DNA from 4 places in the Streptomyces sp. WMMC940 genome. Region 1 is predicted to be linked to each of the others. Evidence: riboswitches for the same ligand, from Rfam matches in the RefSeq annotation. Region 1 holds a riboswitch; each other region holds the start of a gene.

Region 1 (2,192 bases):
CGCAACACCTTGAGGTGCGCCTCGGTGCGCCGCTGGGCGGCCCGGGCGGCACCGAGGGGCTCCAGCAGCAGCCGGATCTCCAGCAGGTCGGCGGCCTCCTGCTCGGTGGGCTCGGCCACGCACGCTCCGGCGTGCCGGCGGGTGACGACGAAACCCTCCGACTCCAGGGTCCGCAGCGCCTCCCGGACCGGGACGCGTGAGACGCCGTAGCGTCGCGCCAGCTGTTCCTCGGTGAGGCGACTGCCGCGCTCGAACACACCGGAGACGATGTCGTCGCGGATCGCCGTGCATACCGAGCGCGCGGGAATGCGCATACCGAACCTCCGCTTTAATCGCCGCGAAACCCCGTCGAGCGACGTCTGTTTCGGTGACTCTATGGCAGGTGGCCGGAATTTCCGAAGACCCATGGTAATCCATGGATATCTTTTGGCCTGAATACGCCGAGGCCCCCGCTCGGAGAGCAGGGGCCTCGGGCGGAAGGGTCTGTGCGTCAGACGCGGACGCCGTGCGAGCGGAGGTACGAGACCGGGTCGATGTCCGAACCGTAGTCCTCACCGGTGCGGGCCTCGAAGTGGAGGTGCGGACCGGAGGAGTTCCCGGTCGACCCGGAGAGGCCGATCTGCTGGCCCGGGGCGACCTGCTGGCCGACCGAGACGCTGATCGAGGACAGGTGGCCGTACTGCGTGTACGTGCCGTCGTGCATGCGCAGGACGACGTTGTTGCCGTAGGCGCCGCCCCAGCCCGCCTCCACGACGGTGCCCATGCCGACGGCGACGACCTCGGTGCCGGAGGCGGCATGGAAGTCGACGCCGGTGTGGCTGCCGGAGGACCACTGGGCGCCCCCGGCGTGGTAGTCGGTGCTCACATAGGAGCCGGCGACCGGGAGCGTGTACGTCATCAGCCGCTTGCGCTCGGCCTCGCGGGCGGCACGCTCCGCGGCGTCACGAGCGGCCTTCACCCGGAGCTCGGCCTTGCGCTTGGCCTCTGCCTCGGCCTTCTCCTGGGCCGCGACCAGGGCGGCCTCCTGCTGCTGGGCCTCCGCCTGCGCGTCGATCTGCTCGGCGAGCGAGTCGGCGGCGACGGCCTGGGTCAGGCCGGTGTCCTCGACGGGGGCGGAGACCTCGGCATCGGCCGCGAAGGCCGGGGAGGCGAGGGTACCGACGACGCCGGTGGTGGCGATGGCCGCGACGGAGGCGACGCCCGCGCTCTTGCGCGACAGGCGGCTCGGACCACGGTGCTTCCCGGTGGCACGGGTGAACGCCATCAAGTGGCTGATCCTTTCCTTCCTTCTCGCCTACCGGGTTAGCTGACGGGTTCGGAGCAGGAAGGTCTCCTACGGGCCCCTCCGCGCGGCGGCGAAGGCACCCGATTCACCCCAGGGGACATATGGGTCCCCGGCTCCCCAGGCTCGCGCCGGACGGGGACTCGGCGATGGCTGCCCGATGCCGCGGGTGCGGCGCGTGCAACTGGCGGACAGCGCAGAAGACGCTAAGCCGATCTTCGCTCAATCACCAAACAGACACGGATATTTGTAGTGCACGCCACAGGGCAGACACCACTCCTCCCCATCAAACCGGACATAGGGGAGGGTCGTTCCGGGTACGCGAAAGGGCCCCGTCGGCGCGAAACCGACGGGGCCCTTTCGTGCGCGCCGGAGGCGCCGGCGGTCAATCAGCCCGTGACAACGGTCACTTCACCGATTCCGAGCGCCCGGACGGGCTCCTCGATCTCGGAGGCGTCCCCCACGAGGACCGTGACGAGCCGGTCCACGGGGAAGGCGTTGACGACCGCGGCGGTCGCCTCCACCGTGCCGGTCCCGGCCAGCCGCGCGTACAACTGGGCCTGGTAGTCGTCCGGGAGACCCTGCTCGACCTGGTCGGCCAGCGTGCCCGCCACGGAGGCGGCCGTCTCGTACTTCAGCGGCGCCACGCCCACCAGGTTCTGCACGGCGACATCGCGCTCCGCGTCGGTCAGGCCCTCCGCGGCGAGGGTGCGGAGCACCTTGAAGAGGTCGTCGAGCGCGGGACCGGTGTGCGGGGTGTCGACCGAGCCGCTGATGGCGAGCATCGAGGCGCCGGAGACCCCGCCAGGCGACGCCGGGATGTCCGAGCGCAGCACCTGACCGAAGGCCCGCACGCCGTAGGTGTAGCCCTTCTCCTCGCGCAGCACGCGGTCCAGGCGCGAGGTGAGCG
Region 2 (2,192 bases), 2.7 Mb from region 1:
TGGTCGATCAGGCGCTGCTCGGTGGCGTCGTAGCCGACGAGCTCGGGGCCGATCTGCTCGATGACGGCGAGGACGGCCTTCTCGACACCCTTGCCCAGGTAGCGGTTCTGGTCGCCGTCGCGGAGCTCGAGGGCCTCGAAGGCGCCGGTGGACGCACCGGACGGAACGGCAGCACGCCCGGTGCTGCCGTCGTCGAGGCCGACCTCGACCTCGACCGTGGGGTTGCCTCGGGAGTCCAGGATTTCCCGGGCTACGACGACGTCGATGGACGGCACGAGCATCTCCTTCTGGGATGTGACGCGTGAGGTGACACAAGCGGAGCCGTGTCGGTGCAGGGTCGCTTTGGCCTTGCGGCAAGAGCCTAACCGCCTGGGAGGCATCGGCCGGCAGATGCCCGCCCCGTGGGACGAAAAAGCGGTCGGAACGGACAAAGGCCCCGGCCCGGGGGCACCTCCCGTGCCCGCCGGACTGCGGGGGGTACGGGGGATGCCGCACCGGGCCGGGGCCGGGGGACGGTGGTGTGCCGTCGGGTGGTCCGCCGGGCCCACCGGACGGCGGCCGCCCCGGGGACCGCAGTGGGTCCCCGGGGCCGGTCGTCAGCTCAGGTGGAGCTTCTGGCCGGGGTGGATGACGTTCGCGTCCTCGACGATGTCCTTGTTCAACTCGAACAGCTTCTTCCAGCCGCCCTTGACCTTCTCGGCCTCGGCGATCCTGCTGAGGGTGTCGCCGGCCTTGACCGTGTACTCGCCGTCGCCCTTCCTGACCGGGGCGGCGGCGCGCTCGGAGCGGCTGGTCGGGGCCTCGGCTCGCTTCGGGGCGGCGGGCTCGGCGACCTTGGGGGCGGCCGGGGCGGCGCCGTCGTACGAGGCGTTCGACAGTCCGGTGCCGCAGTTCGGCCAGGCACCCTTGCCCTGGCCCGCCAGGACCTTCTCGGCTATCTGGATCTGCTGCGCCTTGCTTGCCTTGTCGGCGGTGGAGGCGAACGCGGTGCCCCCGTAGGCGGCCCAGGTGGAGGCCGAGAACTGCAGCCCGCCGTAGTAGCCGTTGCCGGTGTTGATCGACCAGTTGCCGCCGGACTCGCACTGGGCGACGGCGTCCCACTCGGAGGCGGTGGCGGCGGACGCGGTGCCCGAGGCCATCAGCGGTGCGGCTATGGCGGCACCGGCGACACCGGCGAGCGTGGCGACACGGGTGGACCGCTGGAAGACCGTCGGGCGACGGTGCTTGCCCTTGCCGGAAAGCAGCATCGAAGTTCTCCTCACCGACGCCTGCGAGGTGAGCTGTCGGGTTCGGGCCGATGTGGTGCCCGGCCGTGCGACGAGCGCACGGCTCCACCCCTAGCCGGGCAGCCCTCATCGGGCCTGTCCGGCACTTACCTTGGGTCCCCCGCTCCTGCCTTCGGCGCTTGCGCGACGACTGTTCCCGGCGGCCGCCGGCAGGATTCGGCGTGCGGTCGACGGGGCCCGCGTTGCGAGCAGTTCAGACCGTAAACACACGTCTCCCCGATGTTCAAAGACGAACATCGGGGAGAAATCGCCCAAAACTGACGGGGCAACATGTCCGTTTTCGCAGGTGAGAGCCGTGATGACCGGAGTTGACCGCCTAGCGGCGCCAGTTGACCGGAAGAGACTCTTGTCTCACTCGCACAGAACCGGACATAAGTACCCGAACTACTCCTTCAACTCGCCTTCGCCCAGGCCGAGATCGAGGCTCTGGCCAGGCAGGATGAGGTCCGCGTCAGAGCCGACGACATCCTGGTTCGCCTCGTAGAGGGCGGGCCAGCCGCCGGGCACCTGGTTCGCGTCGGCGATCGACGAGAGGTTGTCTCCGGTGCGAACGACGTACTCGTCTCCCGTGGCGGCGTCGCTCCGTGCCGATCCGTCACCTCGTGAGGCATGGCGCCCCGATTCACGCTCATCGCCCGAATTACCCGACTCATCCCCTTCGGCGGCCGGGGTGCCCCGGTGCTTGCCGGCGCCCGCCTCCGCCCCGGCTTCACCGGACGCCTCCGCGCCCCCACCGGAGCCCTCGGCGGATCCGGCGGACTCCGAGGAGCCGGCCGGCGAGGAGGACTGCTCGGACTGCTCGGACTGCTCGGACGGCTCGGGCGGCCCGGACGGCTCGGACGAGGACTCGCCCGCGCCCGGCTGGGACCCGTCCGGCGAGGAGGCCCCGGCGTCCGGCTCGGGCAC
Region 3 (2,192 bases), 1.1 Mb from region 1:
GGGCCGAGGTCGTCGTAGCCCGTGCCGACCAGCTCGCGCACGAGCGTGTACTGGGCGTGGTTGGTGTCCTGGTACTCGTCGACCAGGACATGACGGAACCGGCGCCGGTAGTGCTCGGCGACGTCCGGGAACGCCTGGAGCAGATGGACCGTGGTCATGATGATGTCGTCGAAGTCCAGCGCGTTGGCCTCGCGCAGGCGGGCCTGGTACATCCGGTACGCCTCGGCCAGTGTCTTCTCGAAACCTCCCCCGGAGCCGTCGGCCTGGGTGGTACCCCCACCTGCCCGGTCGGCGTAGGTCTCCTCGTCGATCAGCTCGTTCTTCAGGTTCGAGATCTTGGCGCTGAACGACTTCGGCGGGTACCGCTTCGGGTCGAGGTCCAGATCGCGGCAGACCAGTGCCATCAGCCGCTTGGAGTCGGCGGCGTCGTAGATCGAGAAGGACGACGTGAAGCCGAGCCTCTTGCTCTCCCGGCGCAGTATGCGGACGCAAGCGCTGTGGAAGGTGGAGACCCACATGGCTCCGGCGCGCGGGCCGACGAGCTGCTCGACGCGCTCCTTCATCTCCCCCGCGGCCTTGTTGGTGAAGGTGATGGCCAGTATCTGGCCGGGGTGGACGTCACGGGTCGCCAGCAGATGGGCGATCCGGTGGGTCAGCACCCGGGTCTTGCCGGAGCCGGCGCCGGCGACGATGAGCAGCGGCGACCCCGTGTGGACGACGGCGGCGCGCTGCTGCTCGTTCAGCCCGTCGAGCAGGGCCGCCGGGTCGATGACGGGGCGCGGGGCGCCGTTGCGGTAGTGGGCGTCCCCGGACGGAGGCACGTCGAACCTGCCCTCGAAGAGGTCGTGCGGGACCTCGTCCGCGGGCGGGTGCTCGTCGTCCTCCGGTGGCGGGGGGTCCTCCGGGGCCGGGGTGCGCTGGAGGTCCGCCAGGAAACTGTCGTCAAAGAGGCTGCTCATCGCTCTCCGAGTCTAGGCGGCCCCACCGACAGCCCGCCGCCGCCTTCGCGGGAATCACGATCGGACACCTCCAGTCATGACATGGACACACAGCGCCAAGGTCACGAAAATGTATCGGGCATATCGACCACTCTCCTTCACAGCAGCGCCACACTTTGGCTAGCGTGCTCGCCCAGGCGGCCCGTACCCCCTTCGACGAACCACGTCGGCCGGGCAGCCGCGCCGAATCCGTGCCCCTCACCGAGGAGTTCGGAACCGGGGACCCACTCAAAAAGCACAACTGGGGTGAATCGGGCCTGGTTTCATCTGGCCCGTAGGGCAAACCTTCCGTTCCGTCCGAACCCGACAGCTAACCCGGTAGGCGTTCCACGGAAGGAGATGCCGGCCTTGGCGTCGCACCGCAAGCCGCGCAGCCGCACACGTACGAACACACCTGCCGTCGGGATCACGACGGCCGCCATAGCGGGGGTCTCGCTCCTCTCGGCCCAGAATGCGACAGCCGACCCGAAGCCCAGCATCGAGGAAGTCCAGAAGAAGGTGGACGACCTCTACCGCCAGGCGGGTTCGTCGACCCAGGAGTACAACAAGGCGAAGGAGTCCGCCGAGCAGCAGCGCCGCAAGGTGGACCGTGCGCTCGACGAGGCCGCCGAGCGCACGGAGGCGCTCAACGAGTCCCGGCGCGCCCTCGGCAGTTACGCGGCCGCCCAGTACCGCACCGGCGCCGTCACCCCGACCGCCGCACTGCTCTTCGCCGACAACCCGCAGTCCTACGCCGACCAGACACAACTGATGGACCGGCTGACCGAACAGCAGCGCGGCGCCATCGCCGACTACGAGACCCACCGGGCCGAGGCCGCGAAGCAGCGCGCGCAGGCCACCAGGAGCCTGGAGACGCTCACGGACTCGCAGGAGTCGCTGCGTGCCAGGAAGCAGGCCGTCCAGAGGAAGCTCGCCGAGGCGCGGGAACTGCTGTCGCGGCTGACCGCCGAGGAACGGGCGCGGCTCGCCGAGCTCGAGCGCAAGAAGGAGGAGGAGGCCCGCCGGAAGGCCGAGGCGAGGGCCGAGGCGGAAGCCGAGGCCGAGCGGCAGCTCCGGGAGCGTGAGCGGCAGGAGCGGGAACAGACCGGCACCGGCACGGACACCGGCTCGGCCACGGGGACGGCCTCCGGAACGACCGGCGGCACGTACGCGGCCAAGGCCGAGAAGGTGCTGTCCTTCGCACGCGCCCAAATC
Region 4 (2,192 bases), 940 kb from region 1:
TGAGGTAGTCCGCCTCGATGGCGTCCCGCTCGACCCCCACGGCCAGCAACGAGACGGCGATGGACAGACCCGCCCGGTCCTTGCCCGCCGCGCAGTGCATCAGCGCCGGCGTGCTGTCCTCGGCCAGCGCGTGCAGGACGCGGCTGTGCTCGGCGGTGCGCTCCTTGATGATCATCCGGTAGGAGGCGATCATCCGCCCGGCCGCCTGGCCGTCGGCGAGGATCGACTTCAGCTGGTCGAGGTCGCCGTCCCGGACCATTCGCCAGAACTCGGCCCCGTCGGCCGGGTCGGACAGCGGGATGTTGACGTTGCGCACCCCGGTGAGTTCGACGTCCGGGCCCTCCAGCCGCTGGTCCGCGGAGTTGCGGAAGTCGAAGATCGTGTGGAGCCCGAGCGAGGAGAGGAAGGCCGCGTCGGTGTCCGTCGCGTGCGCGAGATGGCCGCTGCGGAAGAGCCGTCCGTACCGAACGCGTCGTCCGTCCACGGTCGGCAGTCCGCCCACGTCCCGGAAGTTGCGCACACCGGACAGTTCGGGTTCGGTCGACGGGGTCTGGGGCAGCTGCTGCGTCACGGGGGCTCCTCCGTGTCTGCGGTCGGCGCTGCTCGCCGACGAGGGCGCGGTGCTGACACTACGACATCGATTCCTCAGGCAATCATCTCGACCCGTGTCCGCCAGGCCGTTGCCCGTCGTCGAACTCCCCCCGACGATGTGCGGAGTTGTCGGAGTCTGGGAGGTCCCCGCGGGGACCGATGCCGCTCGCCGGCTGGGACCGACCACGCAATTCACGGGTTGTGGGAATGGAATTCCGACAGGACGGGTGAAAGGTGTTTTTCTGTGCCACTCGCACCCTTGAGCGTATTGCGTCCGCAATGGGTGATGTGTCCGTATTGGATGCTTTAGGGTGACGCGCCCTGATTGGAAATGGAGGCCGCGTCCAGCCGTGAGCTGAATCATATCCGTGACGTTCCGTGGAGCGTGGGACGGCTCAACTCCCTTGTCCGCGTGGAAATCGAAGATCCGCGATCCACGGAGTGTGACCGGGAAATGTGTGCTGATATCCGGCAGGTCGATTCCCGGTGGAAATGACGGCTTGTTCACGCCGACCCGACTCCTCTACGGTCACCGCAATCCGGTCGGAACGCCTAATCCTGCCGCCGTCCGGAATATCGCACCCACCCACATGTGGCAGGAGCGGGGGACCCAGGTACTGCGCCGTTCCGTGACCCCGGACGGCTCGGGGTGAAGCCGCGCTCACGGCGCGGCCGGGCAGCTCCAGCCCGAACCCGACAGCTCACCTCGCAGGCGGCGGAGAGGAATGCGCCATGCCCGGTAAGGGGAAGCACCGCCGTCCGAGGACCAGCCCGTTCAGGCGCGGATTCGTCGCCGCCGGTACGGGCGGGGCCGCCATCGCCATCCCGTTCGTCGGTGCCGCCGGCGCGAACGCCGCAGGGCAGTCCGCGCCCGCAGCCGGACCTGTCGCCCCGACCGTGCACCAGGCCTTCGTCCTCCAGGCGCCGCAGGCCGGCAAGGCGGTCGAGTCCTACACCGTCGTGGTGGGTGACCATCTGTCGAAGATCGCCGCCGAGCAGGATGTCGCGGGCGGCTGGAAGAAGCTCTACGCCGACAACCGTGCCGCCGTCGGTGGGAACCCGTCGCTGATCCACCCGGGTCTGCGGCTCAGCCTCCACGTCGGGCCGAAGGCCCCGGCCGACGCGAAGCCGCACGCGAAGGCCCAGTCGACCGAGCGCAAGGCCGAGGCCCCGGTGAAGGTCAAGGCGAAGGCCCCGGCCAAGGCCGAAGCCGAGAAGCCGGCCGCCTCCGCCGAGCGCGCCTCCCGCACCGCCGACCGCGGCGCCTCTGCTCCCGCGGCCGCTGCCGTCCAGGCTCCTGCCGCCGACAGTGCCGTCAAGAACATCCCCTCGGGCTACTTCGCCCCGGTGGTCGGCGGCGTCAGCACCGCGTACAGGACCGCGGGTGCCATGTGGTCCAGTGGCTATCACACCGGTGTGGACTTCATCGCCCCCACCGGCACGTCGGTGAAGGCCGTCGGCCCCGGCACCGTCGTCTCGGCGGGCTGGAGCGGTGCGTACGGCAACGAGGTCGTCATCAAGCACAACGACGGCACCTACTCGCAGTACGCCCATCTCTCCCAGCTCTCCATCTCCTCCGGCGAGAGCGTCACCGGTGGCCA

Evidence for each region. Region 1 has a riboswitch for cyclic di-AMP ahead of O7595_RS07795 (M23 family metallopeptidase). Riboswitches for the same ligand answer to the same signal wherever they lie in the genome.
Region 2: linked by a shared signal. The riboswitch ahead of O7595_RS19900 (transglycosylase family protein) and the one ahead of O7595_RS07795 (M23 family metallopeptidase) in region 1 are both predicted to bind cyclic di-AMP.
Region 3: linked by a shared signal. The riboswitch ahead of O7595_RS12710 (C40 family peptidase) and the one ahead of O7595_RS07795 (M23 family metallopeptidase) in region 1 are both predicted to bind cyclic di-AMP.
Region 4: linked by a shared signal. The riboswitch ahead of O7595_RS03790 (M23 family metallopeptidase) and the one ahead of O7595_RS07795 (M23 family metallopeptidase) in region 1 are both predicted to bind cyclic di-AMP.

The regions. Positions count from the first base shown of each region.
Region 1 is NZ_JAPZBC010000001.1:1,774,893-1,777,084, forward strand. It holds gene O7595_RS07790 (GntR family transcriptional regulator) at 1-314, opposite strand, end outside; gene O7595_RS07795 (M23 family metallopeptidase) at 491-1,264, opposite strand; cyclic di-AMP (ydaO/yuaA leader) riboswitch at 1,278-1,441, opposite strand; gene O7595_RS07800 (M16 family metallopeptidase) at 1,672-2,192, opposite strand, start outside.
Region 2 is NZ_JAPZBC010000001.1:4,518,813-4,521,004, reverse strand. It holds gene eno (phosphopyruvate hydratase) at 1-275, opposite strand, end outside; gene O7595_RS19900 (transglycosylase family protein) at 597-1,247, opposite strand; cyclic di-AMP (ydaO/yuaA leader) riboswitch at 1,251-1,414, opposite strand; gene O7595_RS19895 (transglycosylase family protein) at 1,671-2,192, opposite strand, start outside.
Region 3 is NZ_JAPZBC010000001.1:2,914,947-2,917,138, forward strand. It holds gene pcrA (DNA helicase PcrA) at 1-959, opposite strand, end outside; cyclic di-AMP (ydaO/yuaA leader) riboswitch at 1,170-1,339, shown strand; gene O7595_RS12710 (C40 family peptidase) at 1,338-2,192, shown strand, end outside.
Region 4 is NZ_JAPZBC010000001.1:831,923-834,114, reverse strand. It holds gene O7595_RS03795 (tyrosine-protein phosphatase) at 1-571, opposite strand, end outside; cyclic di-AMP (ydaO/yuaA leader) riboswitch at 1,159-1,319, shown strand; gene O7595_RS03790 (M23 family metallopeptidase) at 1,324-2,192, shown strand, end outside.